Regions from separate parts of the Shewanella sp. 10N.286.52.C2 genome, predicted to be linked through region 2. Evidence: riboswitches for the same ligand, from Rfam matches in the RefSeq annotation. Region 2 holds a riboswitch; the other holds the start of a gene.
The links. Region 2 has a riboswitch for thiamine pyrophosphate ahead of BCU94_RS11005 (TonB-dependent receptor). Riboswitches for the same ligand answer to the same signal wherever they lie in the genome.

Region 1 (9,725 bases), on a different contig from region 2:
TACGCCCAAGCAGCAGAAAAGCTGAATAAAAGCCAATCTTCGCTCAATCACGCTGTGGCTAAACTACAAAACCAACTTGGGATTCAATTACTTGAAGTAAAGGGACGCAAAGCTTACCTAACGCAGCAAGGTGAAGTACTACTCAGGCGCTCACGTCACTTAACCCAAACCGTTGATGAACTTGAGCAACTTGCGAGCAATTTAGGACAAGGCTGGGAGCCCAACTTGACCATTGCCCGCGAAATCATCTATCCAATGCAATTTCTTGTGGACGCCTTAAAAGCCTTTTGGCCCGATAGCCGTGGGACCCGAGTGACTGTCATTGACTCGGTGATCACAGGCACACAAGAATTAATTGACAATAACATCGCCGATATCGCTATTTGCGGTATTCCTGCAAAAGGCCATATTGCCGAGTTCCTGTGTGAGTCAGACTTATACCTTGTATGCAGTCCGACTCATCCATTAACCCAGTGCGGTATTGTTGCCGATGAAACAGAGCTGGCGCAGCACTTACAAGTGGTCATTAAAGACACTGCAACTGAAAAATCAGTAGATACTGGTTGGTTAAAGTCAGAGCAGCGCTGGACAGTATCAAACTTTCACGAAGCAAAAAACGTGTTACAAAGTGGCATTGGCTTTTGTTGGGCGCCCGCTTATTTGGTCGAGGATGATATTCGCCAAGGTAAGCTCGCTAGGCTTATTCTTAAAGGCAGTAAAAGTCGTAAAATTGCATTAACTTTGGTTATCCCTAACCGAGATAATCAGGGGCCTGCCAGTAAATTGTTAGAATCTTTAATTTTATTACAGCACGATATTGACCAAAACAAGCCTTGATAGATATCTGATTTATTTAGCTTTAATGATACTCAAAGTCATTAATGCCAGCTCAAGTTACATTGAGTTCTACACTGAGACATCGATTATGGTGCCAATGTTTTCAGACCAGACATTTATCACATCTACTGCAACCTCGGCGTGAGAAATAGCTTGCTGAGCATCAATCAGGGCCGCTGTTTGCGAGCTAAGCGTGACGCTATCTGCAGTTATTAGTACTGAGGCAGAACTTAGCGTTTCTGGGATGGCTACCGCCGTGGTCGCCTGCGCTAAATCATTGTGCGCCTGTTGCAGTCCTTGAACACCGAGGGTAAAACTTGATGCTATTTCCATGATACAACTCCTTTTGAAACAACCTAATAGCAAGTTATATCACATTGAATAGTCTTGATAAAATGCATACCAATTTAAAAACTAATACCAGTTTGTCTCCCAATCTTTCCATACTGGGTTAAGCCCTGACTTTTGTATTTGCTGCACCATTTGCACCGCGCTGCGCTCATCTGAGATTTCAAATTGATCCAACTGGGTGTTGGGATTTTGATAACCACCAGGTTGGGTAGAGCTGCCAGCGCTGATATGAGTCACCCCTAAAGGCAATAAGTTGTTACGTAACTGCTGGGTTTCTCTGGTAGATAAACTAATTTCAAGCTGGGGGTTAAACAATCGAAACGCACAGATCAATTGCACTAAGCCCACATCAGTTAATTCGACTTTAGGACTAATTCCACCGGTACACGGTCTTAATCTCGGTAAAGAAATACTGTAACGACTGCGCCAGTGATGTTTTTCTAAATAGGCCAAATGATAGCCCATTAATAACGCATCTACGCGCCAACTGTCTAATCCGAGCAATACCCCTAATCCCACTTTATCAACCCCAGCCGCCGCGACCCTTTCTGGTGTAGTGAGCCGATAAGTAAAGTCTTGTTTTTTACCTCTGGTATGATGCTTGGCATAGGTTTGGCGATGATAAGTTTCTTGATATACCATCACAGCATCGAGCCCTAACCCCACCAGCTGGGCGTATTCATCTTGCGCCAAAGGCTGTACTTCGATTGCTACATAACTGAAATGCTGTTTTACCAGTGGCAAGATGGTTTTAAAGTATTCAATGCCTACTTTGGTTTCATGTTCTCCAGAAACCAGTAATATTGAATCAAAACCTCGCTGTTTAATGATTTGAATTTCAGCTAATAATTCGGTCTCTGTTAAGGTTTTTCGTTTGAGTTTATTACTCATAGAAAAACCGCAATAGTCACACTCATTTGCGCACAAGTTAGATAAATACAATGGCAGGTATAAACCAATATTAGCCCCAAAGCGTTGCCGGGTTATCTGATATGCCCGCTGCGCCATCGTTTCTAAAAAAGGTAATGCTGCAGGCGATAAAAGCGCGATTAAACTGTCAATATGACCTTGGGGGCGCTGTAATGCTTGTTGCACATCAGCTTCAGTGCTGCTATTAATCCGCATTGATAAATCGATTAAATCTAGCTGTTTAAATTGCTCGACAAAACTCATGGTGCGCCACTCTATTAACTTAATTTGTTGAACCAACCGCATTCAAAGTTAAATTACTCAAACCAAATCATTCACCTGTAAGGGAATAATCTGGCTTACAGATGTAAAAATTGCGTCAGCGGGCTAGTATGTTCTGCCTGTTTGGTAACACTGCCAAGTCCGGCGGTATAGGCATCACGACCGGTTCTAACCGCAAAATCAAAACACCGCGCCATCACTATGGGAGATTGACTACTGGCAATCGCAGTATTGACTAGCACGGCATCTGCGCCCAGCTCCATTGCTCGGCTAGCTTGCGAAGGTGCGCCAATCCCAGCATCAACAACCACCGGCACATTAGCTTGCTCAATGATCATCTCTAAAAAAGGCTCAGTGGCTAAACCTTGATTACTGCCGATAGGACTGCCTAACGGCATCACAGCGGCGCAGCCCACTTCCTCTAGCCGGTAACACAGCACAGGATCTGCATGAACATAAGGCAACACAATAAAGCCTTTTTTACACAAGACTTCGGCAGCTTTAAGGGTTTCAATAGCATCTGGCATCAAGTATTTCGGATCTGGATGGATTTCAAGTTTGATCCACTTTGTGCCAAGCATTTCACTGGCAAGTTCTGCTGCAAAAATAGCTTCTTTAGCGGTTCTTGCCCCTGCAGTATTGGGTAATAACTTAACTCCCATTTGCTGTAATGGCGTCAACAAGTCATCATAGTCTTTACTATGATCAATACGCTTCATTGCGAGGGTCACTAATTGTGAGTTAGAGGCTTCAATGGCAGCTAGCATAGTGTTAGCATCGCTAAACTTTCCTGTACCTGTAAATAAACGAGACTCAAATTGATGTCCGGCTATGGTTAACATAATCACCCCCCTGCTACAGCTGAAAAGACGTCTACTTTATCATTAGGCTGGCATTGAATGGCCTGCCAGCGACTTCTTGGTACAACTTGTTGATTGAGCACTAATGCCAGTGCTTTGGGATTAAGTTGTTTAGACTCTATTAGCGCTAATAAGCTTGGCGCTTGTTGCAACTGCTCTGGTTGGCCATTAAATTCAATTTCAATCATGTTTAATCCTTTTGCGGTAAAGTTATCTGCATGAGTTGACGTCATTTGTTGACGCTGTAATAGCTGCGCTACAACAACTACATTTAGGGTCTTGATTCATTTGTATAATCTGCCATTGCAAGCTTTTAGCATTAAACACATGTAACTTACCCGCTAGCTGGCCTTTGCCTAAGTCATCGGCTGTTAACCAATTTAGCCCCAATAAACTTTGCATTGATGCAACCGTTTGAACAGCAGCAGTGTTAACCCCCATTGATACACATGTTTGTGAAACATGAGTATCTTGTGGGTACAGGCATTGATAACAGCCCCTTTGCGGATAGTCAGTTGAGCTGCAAAATAATTGCCCATCATTAGCGGAAATCGCTGCGCTAATTAGCCCTGTAGCGTGACGAACACAAACTTCATTAATCATTAAGCGGCTAGTAAAGTTGTCAGTGCAATCAAACACCAGATCGACAGATTCAACTAATTTTGCACCATCTGTATCAGCGCCAAAGGCCTGCTCAATTGCCATGATATTTACGTCTTCATAGGCTGCTGCTAACTTATCTTTGGCAAGCAGCGCTTTACTTAAACCAATATCTTGTTCGTCAAAAAGTAATTGCCGCGACAGATTTGAAAGCTCTACCTTGTCATGATCCATCAATATCAGTTCTCCAACTCCCGCGGCGGCCAATTGCTGGGCAACACTGTGACCTAAACCACCGATTCCGATGATCAGTAGCCGGCTATTAAGTAATTTAAGCTGACCAAGCTCACCCATATCAGTCAGTAAAATATGACTGGCATACTTGATAAACTGCTTGGAAGTGAGCCCACTCTTATTAGCTTGACGCTGTTGTGTAATCGTCATGACACTGGCTCACACTGCTGTAGTTTCACTGATGGCTTGTGGGATTTTACATGTGATTGCCTTGGCTGTTGCTGAGGTTGTTGCTGAGGTTGTTGTGCAGCCGCTAGATGCCATTGCTGCTCTAACAATGAATAAGCCTTGGCAGGGTTTTCTGCTTCAGTAATGGCTCTTACCACGGCAACACTATCAACCCCAGTGGCTTTGATATCCGTTATAACACTTGCATCAATACCACCGATGGCCACGGTTGGGCATACGTTATTAAGTAATGCACTGTAGCGTGCTAATTTTGCTAAGCCTTGAGGCTTTGACGGCATCACCTTAGTGGTCGTTGGGAAAATATGCCCTAAGGCGATATAGGATGGATTTAATTGCTGAGCTAATAGAATTTCAAATACGCTGTGGCTAGATAACCCAAGGGCTAGCCCTGCCGCTGAAATTTCATTTAAGTCAGCTAACTCAAGGTCTTCTTGACCTAAATGAACCCCGAATGCACCAAGCTGTATTGCCAGTTGCCAATGATCGTTAATAAACACTTGGGCGTTATATTGCTTACCCAGAGCTATTGCGCGGCTAATATCTTGTACTAGTTTGGTTTGCTGAGCATCATTAGAGACCTCATTGACAGCATTAGCTTTAATTCGCAGCTGCACTGTGGTGCAATTGGCTTCTAACACACTTTGCAGCATAGTCACGTCATCCACAACCGGATAAACACCAATGCCCTTATGCAGCGCAGGAAAGCGGCAATCTAGGTAGCCCTGAGCTGTATTTATTAATCCATTGCTAAACTTTCCACCAGCAGCTAATTCTTGCTGTGTTTTGCCTAAATTGTTAATTTCAGCGCCACTTACGGCAGTAATTTCAGGGTAGTATTGTATTTCATCAGGCCAAGCGGTTTTTGCCACTGGCCCTGCGCCTTTACCAAATGATTCACTGCACACTAATCCCTTGAGTACATATGCTTTTGCCATCACAACGGCATCATGAAGTACATAGTTATGGGCTAAAAAGCATGCTATCGCAGTGGATAAGGTGCAACCTGTGCCATGGTTATTACTTGTATTAACTCGCTCGCTATTAAGCCAATAAGCTTGATATTGATGGGCGTCACTCACGCCGTGAACTTTACGGCAAATGAACAAATCATTGGCTTTGGTTTGTTGCCATACTGCATCACCGCCTTTGGCGAGCACATGACAATGAAGCTGTTTAACCAGTTGCGCTGCCGCACTATAAAAACCATCACTTGAGTCTAGGCTTTGGCTTTTAATTGTGCACTGAGGTTCAAATGCCACGCTGTTAGTATCAGTCAGCGTGTGTAACTCCCTAACATTAGGGGTAATTAAGCTAATTAGGCCTTTAAAAGGGCTAAAATCTAACGGCTTTTTTGCGCGCTCATTTAAGCTATCACCACTACTGGCAACCATGACAGGATCTAAAATAATCGGGATCAGCTCGTTAGCTAAACTCTGACTTTTAAATGCCTTTAACCAATGAGCAATGAGTACCAATTGTTGTTGTTTGGCAATTAAGCCAATTTTTATAGCTGCTGGCGCTAAATCGCTAGCAAGTGTATTTAGCTGAGCCAATAAGATGGATTCTGACACAGCCTCGACTAGTGTTACAGCCACCGAATTTTGCGCAGTAACAGTGGTAATTGTGCTGCAGCCAAAACACTGTAAGTCATTTATAGTTGCTAAATCTGCCTGTATGCCGGCGCCGCCACCACTATCTGAACCGGCAATAGTCCAGACGATGGGCGACATGGTTTCTAAGCTATGTGGTTGTGAAACATTCATGGTTAAGCCTCTAATTCAGCAGTGGTCTTAACAGCTAAATCTGCGCTTGTTGCTGTGTCTGGCTTAGAAGGTAACGGATGATAAATTGCATAGCCTGTGGCTTTAAATTCAGCTGACTTTTGTGCCATGGCTGATTGAATATCTACACCGCTACTAACGCTTATATCTGCACTTGCGTCTACGGAATTAACATTGTGATTAGAGTGTGCCTGCAGGTGTTTAAATTCGCTAGCGTCAAGCACGTTCACCTTTTGTAACTGATCACGCGCTTGCTTTGCAGCGTATTCACGCACTTCTTGAGTGATTTTCATTGAGCAAAACTTTGGCCCACACATAGAACAAAAATGCGCAACTTTGGCAGACTCTTGGGGGAGCGATTCATCGTGATAAGCACGAGCGGTATCTGGGTCTAAGCCTAAGTTATATTGATCTTCCCAGCGAAATTCGAACCTTGCTTTTGATAAGGCATTATCACGAATTTGCGCACCAGGGTGACCTTTAGCCACATCGGCAGCATGAGCTGCAATTTTATAAGCGATAAGTCCTTGTTTAACGTCTTCTTTATTCGGTAAACCTAAATGCTCTTTAGGAGTGACATAGCACAGCATGGCCACGCCATACCAAGCCATCATTGCCGCCCCTATCCCTGAGGTGAAGTGATCATAACCTGGCGCAATATCGGTGGTTTGTGGGCCGAGTGTGTAAAAAGGCGCTTCATCACAATGGGCAAGCTGCTTTTCCATATTCACTTTAATGAGCTGCATCGGTACATGGCCTGGGCCTTCAATGATGGTTTGCACATCATTTTCCCAAGCAATGTTAACCAGCTCGCCTAAGGTTTCTAATTCAGCAAATTGCGCTTCATCATTGGCATCGGCAATACTGCCCGGCCGCATACCATCGCCTAATGACAATGACACATCGTAGGCAGCGCAGATTTCGCAAATCTCTCTAAAGTGCTCATACAAAAAACTTTCTTTATGGTGACTTAAACACCACTTTGCCATGATGGAACCACCACGAGAAACGATGCCAGTAAGACGTTTTGCCGTCATTGGTACATAACGCAGCAGTACCCCAGCATGGATGGTAAAGTAATCGACGCCCTGCTCTGCCTGTTCAATCAAGGTATCTTTGAAAATGTCCCAATTTAGGTCTTCAGCGACACCATTTACTTTTTCTAACGCTTGATAGATGGGCACTGTACCAATGGGGACAGGAGAGTTTCGAATGACCCATTCACGGGTTTCATGGATATAGCGCCCCGTAGACAAATCCATTACAGTGTCAGCGCCCCACCTCGTTGACCAGACCAGCTTTTCAACTTCTTCTTCAATTGAAGACGTCACAGCAGAATTACCAATATTGGCATTAACTTTGACTAAAAAGTTACGCCCAATGATCATTGGCTCAGCTTCTGGATGATTAATGTTTAACGGGATAATGGCGCGGCCGCGGGCAACTTCATCACGGACAAATTCAGCGGTAATAGGCTGGCCAATGTGAGCGCCAAAAGCTTCACCGGGGGCTTTTTGAGTCAAAATCTCATCAGTGACTTGCTCTCTAGCCATATTCTCGCGAATGGCAATATATTCCATCTCAGGTGTGATAATGCCTTTACGAGCGTAATGCATTTGAGTAACGCGGCGGCCTGACTTGGCTTTTTTAGGGCGAACAAGGGCTTCAAAACGCAAATGATCTAAACCGTCGTCAACCAAACGCTGTTGGGTAAAGTCAGAGCTAACTCCATCAAGTTGCTCTGTATCTTCGCGCTCTTCAATCCAAGCTTGGCGAAACTTGTTTAAGCCTAAACGGACATTAATTTCAGCATCAGGATCTGAATAGGCACCGGCGCAATCATAAACTTTAATGGCTGGGTTGGCTTCAGTCACGGGCGCATCTTCACTACCGCCAAGGATAGTATCGCTTTGATGAATTTGACGCATGCCCACTAACAGATCGGGGCGGGATCCGCTCAGATAGATCTTTTCAGAATTTGGGTGCTGTAAAGGTTTTAGGGTTTCAATAAAATTTTGCGCTTGAGCGCGGGTTTCACGACGATTTGACATAAGCAACCTCAAAATAAAAAAATAGAGTTGCTTGCCTGGAGAATTGTTGATGACGAGCGAGTTAACATTAACTCTGTAATTGACTTGAATTTACACCTTAACTTTGGACCTTAAATATCGGCAAATGGCGGGTTAAATTAACTTCAGCAATAACTCTGCTTTAATTAATTCTATCTTTTATTTTGCACTAATATTTATGATCTAGCCACGCAGCCATTCACTATAAAATTGCTGCTGACTGTAGGGTAAAAATAAGCAAATTAACTGCTTGTTTCCTTCGCAGGTTCTAGCCTGATCAGGTTCAACGGATCCCGAATAAACGGTCTCAGCCATAAAGGCACTCCGACAAGATGGCTGCAGTATAGTCAGCTTATTTAATAAAATACAAGTCTATGACAATTTTCGAATCGGAATATGAGTTAAATTATTTCACTAATTAAAATACTGTTATATATGAATTTAATTTACAACCAAGCGATTAAGACCCAATTAATACAGAAATAATTTGATAAATAAATTTGATAAATATTATTCATTTTTGATGTTGTTGAAATAAATCTTTTGTGAAAGTCTGAACAGTTCAAGGTAATTTAAGTTTCGATAAGCGTTGTTGAATGGCGTTATCTAGTGCTTTTTTTGTTTTGCCTCCTTCACATGGGTGTCCTAAATCTAAGCCTTCGGCATAAGGGTTAATTTGGGTTGGTAATGCCACCAATCGATGGCAAGTTTCACCAATCTTAACAATTCTATTTGGATCTAAACGATGATTGAGGGTAGTTGGTTGGCGCTTATCTTCTATTACTATTAACTCTATATCATCCATTTCAGGGGTTAACTCACTGGTGCTGGCACCACTAACAGAAGTCGCTAAATGGGCTTGCTGACTTATTTGCTGATTAACTTGTTGTTGATTGAGTTTATTTATAAAGGAATGGCTAGCTTGATTGATGGCCGATAAATTGTCGCTTGTTATGGTATTGGCCTCTGAGATGGTTTCATTAAACAATTGTGGCTTAAATAGATGTTCGTTACTGCTATCTTTTTGCTGCTGCAGATACATGCTATCAACTGAAGACCAATCGAACTGGTGCGTTTCGGCTTGCACTGCTTCTGCTATTGGCAATTTTTCAATTATGGGCTTGTAGTCAATGGGCTTTTGGTTAACAGCTTTTTGGTCAATAGGCTTTGGGGAAATTGCCTTTTGATTGACAGTATCTTTTGGGCTAGTTGCAACTGCAGGCGCTATTGAGCTTGTATCGACAACCTTATTAGTACTTTGTTTGTTCGATATAGTTTGATCGATTATTTCTTCATTGGTAATGACTTCACTGACGACCTCTTCAATCAAGGCTTGTTCACTTGGCAGGGTCTTAGCTAGCTGGGTAATTTGCTCAGCCGTTAAAAAGTAGGCTTTTATTTCTTGGTTGTTACTTTCAGATGTCGCAGCTTTAACGGCTTGTTCACGGCTGATCTCGACAAAATGGCTAATGGTGTTATCAGCTAAGGAAAATAGCATAAACACCAGCACAACATGTAGCCCTGCAACAATAATGCTCGATGGTGATGTCAGT
Region 2 (9,725 bases):
TTGTTGATCGCTTAAGCTAGTAATAATAGGTAGTAAATCGGGTAGTAAAAATTCAAAAACACGAAACCAATGGGCTTTAGCTGCAGTAACTTGTTGCTCCCAAATTTCAATGGTGAGCGTGTGTTTATTAATATTGTCGGAAAGTTGCTGCAGCTGCTCGCTATAGCGAGCCAATTCTTGCTGTTGATGCCAAAGCAAAAACTTATCTAGCAGCTTATCAAATTGAGCTTGTTGAGATTTATCTAATTCTACATATTCATCAACGCGCCACTCAATGGCCCAGTCGAGAAAGAAGTAACTAAATTTGGTGGAACATCCTGCTAAAAAGATAACAAGTAATATTGGAATTAATGGCTTTTTCAACGGTCATTCTCCCCTACAAACAGCATAAGTTAAGAATAATAGCCTTATGGCACTAAAGATAGGTATTTGTTGAATAAGTTAAAATATTGCTGAGGAGATAATTGCTGGTTAGCTGCCATCATTAAAGCCCAAGCTGCGGCAAATAGCCAAAAGCAATGAGCCATTTCAGCGAGGTAGTCAGTACAATCATGAGTCAAATTCAGCTGATGTCGTAGATATTTTTCCGTCAGTTGTTTTACTTGCTCTTGAGTTAATTGATGCGTCACCACCACGGCGACTAAATCAAACAGCGGATGACTGGCAGCGCAATATTCAAAATCAATACACTTAAGTTGTTTACCATCAAACAGTAAATTATACGGCGACAAATCTCGGTGACAGAACTGCGGCGAAATCACGCAGGTTTCTAGTTGTTCAAGCCAAATAGCCATTTGGGCATATTTACTGGTTAATTTTCGATAAAGCTGCTGCCATGTCACTAACGCCTGAGTTTCATCAGCATCGCCTTTGTTTGCGACGCTTGCATCAGCAATTGAGTTGCCTAAGTCAGATAATGAGTTTACATAAACTTGCCATTGCTGAGTCATGGTAATTTGTTTCGTCGGCAAAGGTAATTTTGATAGCGGGGTTAATAACCCCAGTAGGTGAGCAACAGGGTCTAGCGCCGCAAACACCGACTGCTGTGGGCGCTTGTTATCATAAAAACTAAACTCGGCGACATAATTTGACCATAAGTGATTATTTTCAGGTATAAACTGACTTAGGTAAAAACGTTTATCATCACTAAGCCAAATTAATTTAGGCGCCCGATTAATGGCTTCAACCAAGCGCCAACTGCTCACTTCGTTGTCTCGTTCACACCACGGGGCATTATCTTGATTAACCCGTAATACCCAATCGCTATCACTTAAGGCTATATGGAAGTTTTGGTTACTTAATCCATCAGATAACACTTTAACCCCATGACAATCTGCTTCAATCTTATCGGCTAATATATTCGGTAATTGGCGTTTAATATCCGCAGGTAGCCATTGCCATGGGTTAAAGTGACTCATTATCTAAATAGCCATTAGCTTGCTAAGGCTGCATCATCTGGTGCATGATTTTGCAGCATTTTTTTACGCCACATAAAGTAACCGCTGACAGCCATAAATAAATACAGGATAAGTAAACCAGAAGTTAGCATTAAACCTTTTTGAAGGTATAAGTAAATTGATAGCGAATTAATCACCATCCAGTAATACCAATTTTCTATTACCTTTTTCGCCACTAGATAAGTAGTCATCACCGCAAAACAGGTTGTTAATGCATCAAGATATGGAAAGGAAGCACTTGTATTTGTGGCCATTAAGTAGCCCACAATCAAGGATACACCACTAGTAACGGCAATAATCACTAAGTGTTTGTTTAGAGACCAACTAATAATTGGCAGTTCAGTTTGATGACGACTGTCAGCACCATAGCGCCACAGCCAAAAGCCATAAATCGCCATCGCCATGTAATATACATTTAGCACTGATTCCATCAACAATGACACATTCCAAAACAGCACTGTGTATATGGCAGTACTGGCAAAGGCTGCCGCCCAACACCAAATATTGGTTTTCATGGCTAATATCAAATACGCAATTGCCAGAATCACTGCAACAGCTTCCCAGCCTGTCATTACAGACACTTCAGTAATGGCAATTTGTATTGATTGAACGATCTCAGATAACATAACGTTGGCTACTATTTCATTACTATGATGAATTTTCAGGTTATTCGGTGTGGCTTAAATCAAGCTCGCCACCAATAAATTTACATACAAATACTGCTTTGCCCCATTTTTGATGGGCCGCTTCCATTTCGGTTGCTAGCATGGCCATCACATCTGCGTATTCACCGCACACCTGAGTCGCCATCGCATTGGTTTTACGTTCAATATTAGGGTAGCTATCTACTCGGCCAATAAACCACTTTATCGGGTCTAAATAGTTTTCATTAAATGGATACATGCTGATTTCGGCAGTCAATTTCATGGAAATTCCTTAATCGTGATAAAAATACCGTCATAGTCTATCAAAGTTTAAGGTAAAAAACTTTTCAAAACATGACGGCAATTTAGTGTTAAGTATTGTTATTATTAAATAAATCAACTGTAACCCAACAGGTTAACAGCCCCTTTTAATTAACATAGTTTGCAGCCAAGCTACATAAACTTGACGTTTAAGGTAATACCTAGCTGACGTGGATCGCCGAAACGTACATATTGCTTATCGGCCCAATCTAAGTCTGGTTCATTACCAAAGTAGAAGCCTCTGGTGCCATATTGCTCGTCAAATAAGTTGCGGCCCCATAAATACGCTGACCACATTTGTGTTTCATAACCCACTCGAGCATTGAAAATAGTATAAGCGTCTGACTTTGATTCGTTACTATCAGAGTAGTAAAAATCACTTTTACCGCTAGCATTTAAATTGGTAAACCAGCCAGAATCACTGACATAGCTCATGCCTGCGCTATAAGTAAATTTTGGCGCATGGGCTTGCTCTCGACCTGTTAAATCTACGACATTGCCATATTTATCCTTGTATTGATAATCACCATAGGTGGCTTCTAACCAACCTGCACTACCGTAGAATTGAATGTTATCGGTGGCATAGTAGGTAAAGTCGATTTCGGCGCCGTAGTTTTCAGCACTACCTGCATTTTCGGTAAATAGAATGAAGCGCTGCTGATCATCAGGGTCTTGTTGTGATGCCGCCACTTGCTGATCGCGTCGATCCATATAGAAGAATGCCAAGTTGGTGTCTAATTGACCTTGTAACCACGAAGATTTGAGCCCTAACTCGTAGTTATATAAGATTTCAGTATCAAACTCTTTTTTATCGGCTAATTCAGCTGGCAAACTCATGTTAAAGCCACCCGCTTTGTAACCGCGAGCAATACGCAGATAGGTATTATGGTCTTGGTTTATGGCTTTAGATAGCGCTAAATGACCGCCCCACATGTTTTCGCTAGGTGAGAATTTATCACCATTACTGTCTGAATATTCACTTTCTCGACGCTCTAAACGAACCCCAGCTGAAAATACATAACCATTACTAAACTGGGTATCGGTTTGAGCAAAAATAGCATAGTTGGTCGCTTCATATTCCGATTGCAGCACTTCATCTGGCCAGCCATTGTATTCAGAATATAAGTCATTATCCTCTTGAAGGTTCATGCCATATAAGCCCATTAACCAATCAGTCGAATCGTTAAAAATTCGGCCAGCTTCGTTTGAGCTGATACGAAGTTCCTGTGACACGGTTTTACGCTCACCCTGTTTATCCCAGGTGTAATCATAAACACATGGCTCAGTCCCAATCACGTTCCAGTCATCATCATAAATGCTGCATTGTTTCGAATCCCAGTAATCAGGGTTGGCCCAATCGCCGTCATAATTATGGTGATGATCGGTTTGTGCAAATGAAGTTAACGAGGTGAGTTCGAACTTTTCAAAACTGCTGAATGTGGCTTTTAAGCCAGCACCAGTGGTCTTTTGCGCATCAACACCAGGCTTATCGGTAATTGTTTCAAAGCCATTATTATCTAACGTCCAAGCATCATAGCCATTATCAAAATTAGCATGTAAAAAGGTTAAATCCAGTTGCACATCATCTGCAGCATACCAACGCAATTTAGCACGGGCAGTGAATTCATCACGGCCATTGGTATCTTCACGTTCTAGATAAGTATTGTCGCGGTAACCATTTTGCGAATGTTGCTCTAAAGACACCCGATAAAGTAGCTTACCAGAGTCAGTTATTGGGCCAGAGCTAAAACCGGAGAAGGTTTGTAAGTCATCGTCACCAAGAGAGACTTGTGCGCCATGTTCAAACACATCGGTGGGATCGTTACTTTTAAGGTATATAAGACCCGCTAACGCATTGGCGCCATATTGTGTACCTTGTGGGCCACGAAGAACTTCAACCTGTTGCATATCGTACATGCTCGACACCATGCCGATCCCAGATAAATCGATATCATCAACAATGAAGCCAACAGAAGAATTTGGCGCGCCTTGATATTCTTCTTGCTCACCCACACCACGAATTTGGAAATACTTTGGCCGAGAGCTGCCGCCAGACCAGTTAAAATTAGCAATAGAGTTTAATACATCTTCAAAATGTTGAGCGCCCTCATCTTGCAATTGTTGGCTATCGATGACGGTAACACTGGATGGCACTTTTTCTAGCGCTATATTACTAAAGTCAGCGTTAACCACTATGACTTCCATTTTTTCAGCAGCGGGCGCCACGCGTTCAACATTTTCTGTTTGAGCGACAACGGAAGTGGATAAAACGGCAAGAATGGCAATCGCTAATGGCGATTTAGATTTTATTACAGACATAGGACCTCAAATTATAATTTTGAGATCCGGCAAGCATAGTGAATTAGTTATGTGCATCCATGACTGTCATTACAATTATCAGTTATTAAATTGGTGTCGTTTTTCGTTTACGACTTGGTTTATGACTGAGTTAATGACTAACATTTACGGCAAAGCATGCAGCCTATTCCTACGCCGGTATGAGCCGGATCAGGTTCTAAGGGTTTGTCTTTAGACATCTCAGTTTATCAACACGATAAACACCCCTTGGCGCGGCGGATTATAAACTATCCTTCATCTGTGCAACAGCACTAACAGGCACTTTTTATTAACTATTTAAGTACAAAAAATTATCACATAGATATTTTTATGATTAGCTAAGCCTATAAAACAAAAAACACGCAATTAAGCGTGTTTTATATTTTAAAAGATACACTTAGTTAGAGAATGCTTCTCTTACATATACTTCAAAACGGCTTGCATTGGCATTAGGGGCAACGGCGCTAACCTGCATTTGTTGTTTGCCATGTAGCTTTAATGACTTCCAGCTGCTTGCTTCATCTTCAATGGTAAAGCCACCAACATCAAACCAAGTAAACTTATATTGCAGCCTTAAATCCGTTGACACCTTGCTAATGATTAATGCAGAACCTTGCAATAAATCCGCTTGCGTTCTGACATTGACTTGCTCAACAGCGACTTTACTCGCAAAAGAGTTATTATCAACTCTCACTTCGCTATTAGAGCTAACCATGACTCCCGCGGTATGATTAGCACAGGCTGATAGCATTAACGCTAGCGATATCATTATTACTCTTAATGTCATCATTAATTCCTTTTTTTAAGTATTAAAAATAAATGGTCGGCTCAGTGTCAAACAGCTTGCTCATCTATGCATCAACTGTGTGTTACTTCTACTGATCAAGCAAGAAATGCGCTCTCGCAGTAGCAATTAGCTGCTTACGATTTTTCTGCCAGCAATTAATGCTAACATTAGCAACTCGGCGTCCTTGACGAGTAATTTTACATTCAGCAAACGTATCTTGATGTAAACCCGCACGTAAATAATCAATTGAAAAATCGATAATTTTTGGCACTTTCTTAGCTTGCATAAATACCATTAACTGCACAATCGCCGACATTTCCATAAAGCCAGCAATAACCCCGCCATGTATGGCTGGCAGAATAGGATTACCAATGTTGTCATCTTTAGTTGGCAGCTTAAATACCATTTCATCACCAAAGCGATCAACACTCATCCCGATAAATTGGGTATAAGGGACTTTCTCTAATAAATAACTATAGTCATTTAAATCAATGGCCCGCTTAACCACATCATGAACATTAATATCGCCCACAGTTAAACTGGCATTGCCTGCCTGCATAACTTCAACACTTTGAGTATCAGGCTGGTTATTAGCAGCTGAATTGACTGCACTTGCTTCATCAGCGCAACCCATCAAAGCTTGTCTAAACTCTTCACCCACCATTTCTGGACTAATACGCATAAATGAGCCAACAGCATGCGCAATAGGATCATCAATACTGTCTTGATAAGCAATCGCACGGGTAAACGCCACATTGGCCGACAAACGATAACATTCTGCAAATGCATACAGCGGTTTGTTTGGCTCAGCCGGTTTCATGTAGTCAACCCGTAAATCTAAGGTTGGCGATATTTCTAAGGATTTATACTTCTCTAAAATAGCGCATACAACAGAAGTGCCGGATGCGGTATCAATGATCGTAGTCACCACACCGCCGTGTATCACCCCAGTATCTGGGTCACCAATGATATCTTGGCTATAAGGCAACTCCAGTAATACGTGATGTTCACTGGCTTCTAACGCACTAATATTCAATCGACGGCAATGGGCAAGCTGATTAACAAATCGGCTTGCTACGCCGGTTAACGGAAAAAAATCACTGTTTATTTTCATGTTATTAGTATTAATCCAACCGACTTAGCATTGGCCCAAGTGACTTACCGCCAAGTAGATGCATATGGATATGGTAAACCTCTTGGCCACCGTGTTTATTACAGTTCATGATTAAGCGGTAACCATCTTGTGCAATACCCGCTTCATCAGCCAGCTTTGCCGCAACTGTCATCATTCGCCCTAATGCCAGTTCGTCAGATGCTTTTACATCATTGGCTGTGGGGATCAAATGGTTTGGAATAATCAGAATATGTGTTGGTGCCTGTGGGTTTATATCGCGAAAAGCGGTGACGAGCTCATCCTGAAACAAAATGTCGGCAGGAATTTCTCGGCGTATAATTTTACTGAAAATGGTTTCTTCAGCCATGATTGATCATCCTTTTGGTTATTATAATCGAAGTAGTGAAAATCATTGTTGAATGCGCTAATCAAGCAGCCAACTAAGCGCTTGCTTAACTATATAATAGCTACTGCTGCATTTGTCACTTAAGCCAAGCAAGTTTAACACTTTGCTATTAATCACTGTTGAATGTTGTTGGCACTATCAAGCCAATTTTGACAGCTCGATTAACTATAGCAACGCTCACTTACTTAGAATTTATCTAGGCATTATCACATCATTGTTATCAATGCTAAAGGGGATTTATTTGAAGTATCCCCAGCAATTAACATTGAAGTCGCTAAAAAAAGCGCTATATTTCTTGGTGGTTACCTTTAAACCTTATGCAATTAGACTTCTTTGGCATCTTTTTGATCACCACATAATGAAAGCTTGGCTTAACTTAACCATAATGAAAGCTAAGCTGCTTATGTGGTTATCGCCTTAAGGGCTGCGTCTGTGTATCTAGAAGTTTACCCCCAGAAAACATAAAAGGCGCCATTGGCACCTTTATCGTGATTGAAACATAAGGGACTGTTAATTAGGGGCTATTTATTCAGGACGGATAATTAGCCACGCTTAATTCTGGCACTGACTTGCGCTTCTTTATGGGCTTCTAACCAATACTTTTGCAAGGTAGTATTTTGCAAACCTGTAGTGGCATCCCCTAGCCTCCAAGCCCCTTTCCAAATGCCATCTGCAATAAGATGCACAACAGCGCTCTCAATGGCTGCGACTACGCATAAACTCACAGGCTCATTGGAAGTATAACCCGCTTCAGCCTCTAACAAATCTTGTGCATCAATAAACTTAAATACACCCGCGGTAATTTCTTTTGATATCACCGATTTGGTGGTGGTAACACTACTGAGTAATCGGCCAGTTCGAATATCCACAGCGCGTAAATTAACGGTAATGCTATCGACTCGGTATTGACCTGAAGCGCCAATGCCTAAATACCGTGCTCCAGCACCGCCCGTTTTAATATTTGTGTCATAGGCAACAATGCCACCTTCCATTAATACCTGCGCACTATTAAGTTGCGGTAATTTACTGGCATCACCTTTAAGTCCTGCCCGTAAAATTTTACGTTCTGTTAATAGGTTTTGCAGTCCTTCACGCTCAACGGGTATAAACCATGCTGAATCATTAAGTGACTGGGCTAAAAATGCCGTACCGGATTGTGGCACTGCCGTTGAAAAGTTACTTGATGGAATGGGCTTGTATTGTCCTGTTTGATCGCGAAAATCATATACTGCAGCAACCATCGCACCTTGTGGAAAAGGTAAACTGGTTAGATCGTAATAAGTTTCACCTTTAGGCATTAAACTTGAAGTGGCATCTATATTTTCAAATTCTTCATCAATTGATGAGCAAGCTGTTAAAGATAGTAGGCACAAGCTAATAAATAATTTTTTCATTATTAACCCCCGACACTGTCATCAACAATACCGCCAACTTCAATAATGGTGGTTTCACCGGTTAATACGTCGGTAATATGAACAATCAATGAGCCGTCTTCATTAACGACATTAATTTCAAAATCATCAGTTAATAGATAACCTTCCCCCCCATTGGCGGCATCATTAAAAAGTTGGCTCATCAACCGAGACTGTAACGAACTTGAGAGACGTTCTAATGCTGTTGGGGCCACATAACCTGAGCCACCACTACTTTCATGGTCATTTTGCGCAGCTGCATTAGCCAGTAGATATGAGCCATTTAAATAGCTGCCACCAAAGGCTGGGTTTACTGGTTGATAAATAAGTTGAGTGGCAAAGCAATCAACTGAAAGAATGAGCAATATTGAAGTAAATGTTATTTTTTTCATTTTGGCTTTCCATGCTTAGAATTCGTCAGGTGCGAGATCTGGGTCAAACAACGCTCCTAAAACGGCTTGTTCATTTTGCTTAACTACCGCAGAGTTAACGCGTTTAGCGGCATAATTGGCTTGGTCATCTATATTCCGACTAATAGGCGACACAAAAGTCACAAAAACGGTTTTTCTGTTTTGTTGTATTAATATTTTGCTACCACTTCTTGCTGTAGCTTGTTCAATAACGGTGAGCCCGGTATGTTTAGACTCGCCACCAATATCTCTGTATGCCGCGACAAATTCACGGTAAAAGCGATGGCCGAGTCGGGTCATCGCACGGTTTAAGATTAACCCATCAATTAAATCAGCTTCATCCTTAGGGACGGCATCATTAATATTAATAGGCTTAGTTTTGGGAGCTTTTTGAATATTCTTATCTGTCGCTGACGTTGTTGGCTCTTTGGCATTCTTAAGCTTTTCTGCGTGGCTTTGATCTATTGGCGGTTTATTTTTAGTGCTGATTTGCTTTAAAGAAGGTTCAGTCACTAAAGTTGATTTAATATCTAGTGTTGACTCTGTAGATAACCTTGATTCAGTAACTAAAGGTTTTGTTACTGAATTACCAGCGGCAATGACATGACTTGAAAAGATGAACAGAAAAAACATCAATAAGATGCTTTTCATACTCTAACCTCATGCATGTGAGTCTGTGCCCAAGCTATTGCTTGACCGCGACTGGATACCCCAATTTTTCTGAAAGCGCGATATAAATGAGTTTTAATTGTACTCTCGCTGACAAACAATTGATTGGCGATATCCAAATTTGTACTGCCAGCCAGTAACGCTTGAAGTACTTCTCTTTCACGTATG

Region 1: it holds a riboswitch for thiamine pyrophosphate, as region 2 does, so the genes downstream of both, thiC (phosphomethylpyrimidine synthase ThiC) here and BCU94_RS11005 (TonB-dependent receptor) in region 2, are expected to answer to the same signal.

Annotation. Positions count from the first base shown of each region.
Region 1 is NZ_MCTV01000004.1:37,004-46,728, reverse strand. It holds gene BCU94_RS02365 (LysR family transcriptional regulator) at 1-837, shown strand, start outside; gene BCU94_RS02360 (chemotaxis protein) at 907-1,170, opposite strand; gene thiH (2-iminoacetate synthase ThiH) at 1,252-2,361, opposite strand; gene BCU94_RS02350 (thiazole synthase) at 2,457-3,221, opposite strand; gene thiS (sulfur carrier protein ThiS) at 3,224-3,427, opposite strand; gene BCU94_RS02340 (HesA/MoeB/ThiF family protein) at 3,450-4,283, opposite strand; gene thiE (thiamine phosphate synthase) at 4,280-6,085, opposite strand; gene thiC (phosphomethylpyrimidine synthase ThiC) at 6,088-8,154, opposite strand; TPP riboswitch at 8,410-8,509, opposite strand; gene BCU94_RS02325 (hypothetical protein) at 8,735-9,725, opposite strand, start outside.
Region 2 is NZ_MCTV01000027.1:29,260-38,984, forward strand. It holds gene BCU94_RS10985 (DUF6279 family lipoprotein) at 1-363, opposite strand, end outside; gene BCU94_RS10990 (phosphotransferase) at 408-1,418, opposite strand; gene pnuC (nicotinamide riboside transporter PnuC) at 1,433-2,083, opposite strand; gene BCU94_RS11000 (hypothetical protein) at 2,124-2,384, opposite strand; gene BCU94_RS11005 (TonB-dependent receptor) at 2,555-4,741, opposite strand; TPP riboswitch at 4,890-4,998, opposite strand; gene BCU94_RS11010 (YcfL family protein) at 5,157-5,546, opposite strand; gene BCU94_RS19905 (PaaI family thioesterase) at 5,635-6,105, opposite strand; partial or broken gene BCU94_RS19910 (PaaI family thioesterase) at 6,277-6,660, opposite strand; gene hinT (purine nucleoside phosphoramidase) at 6,671-7,027, opposite strand; gene BCU94_RS11030 (CsgG/HfaB family protein) at 7,609-8,460, opposite strand; gene BCU94_RS11035 (curli assembly protein CsgF) at 8,463-8,870, opposite strand; gene BCU94_RS11040 (curli production assembly/transport protein CsgE) at 8,886-9,539, opposite strand; gene BCU94_RS11045 (LuxR C-terminal-related transcriptional regulator) at 9,536-9,725, opposite strand, start outside.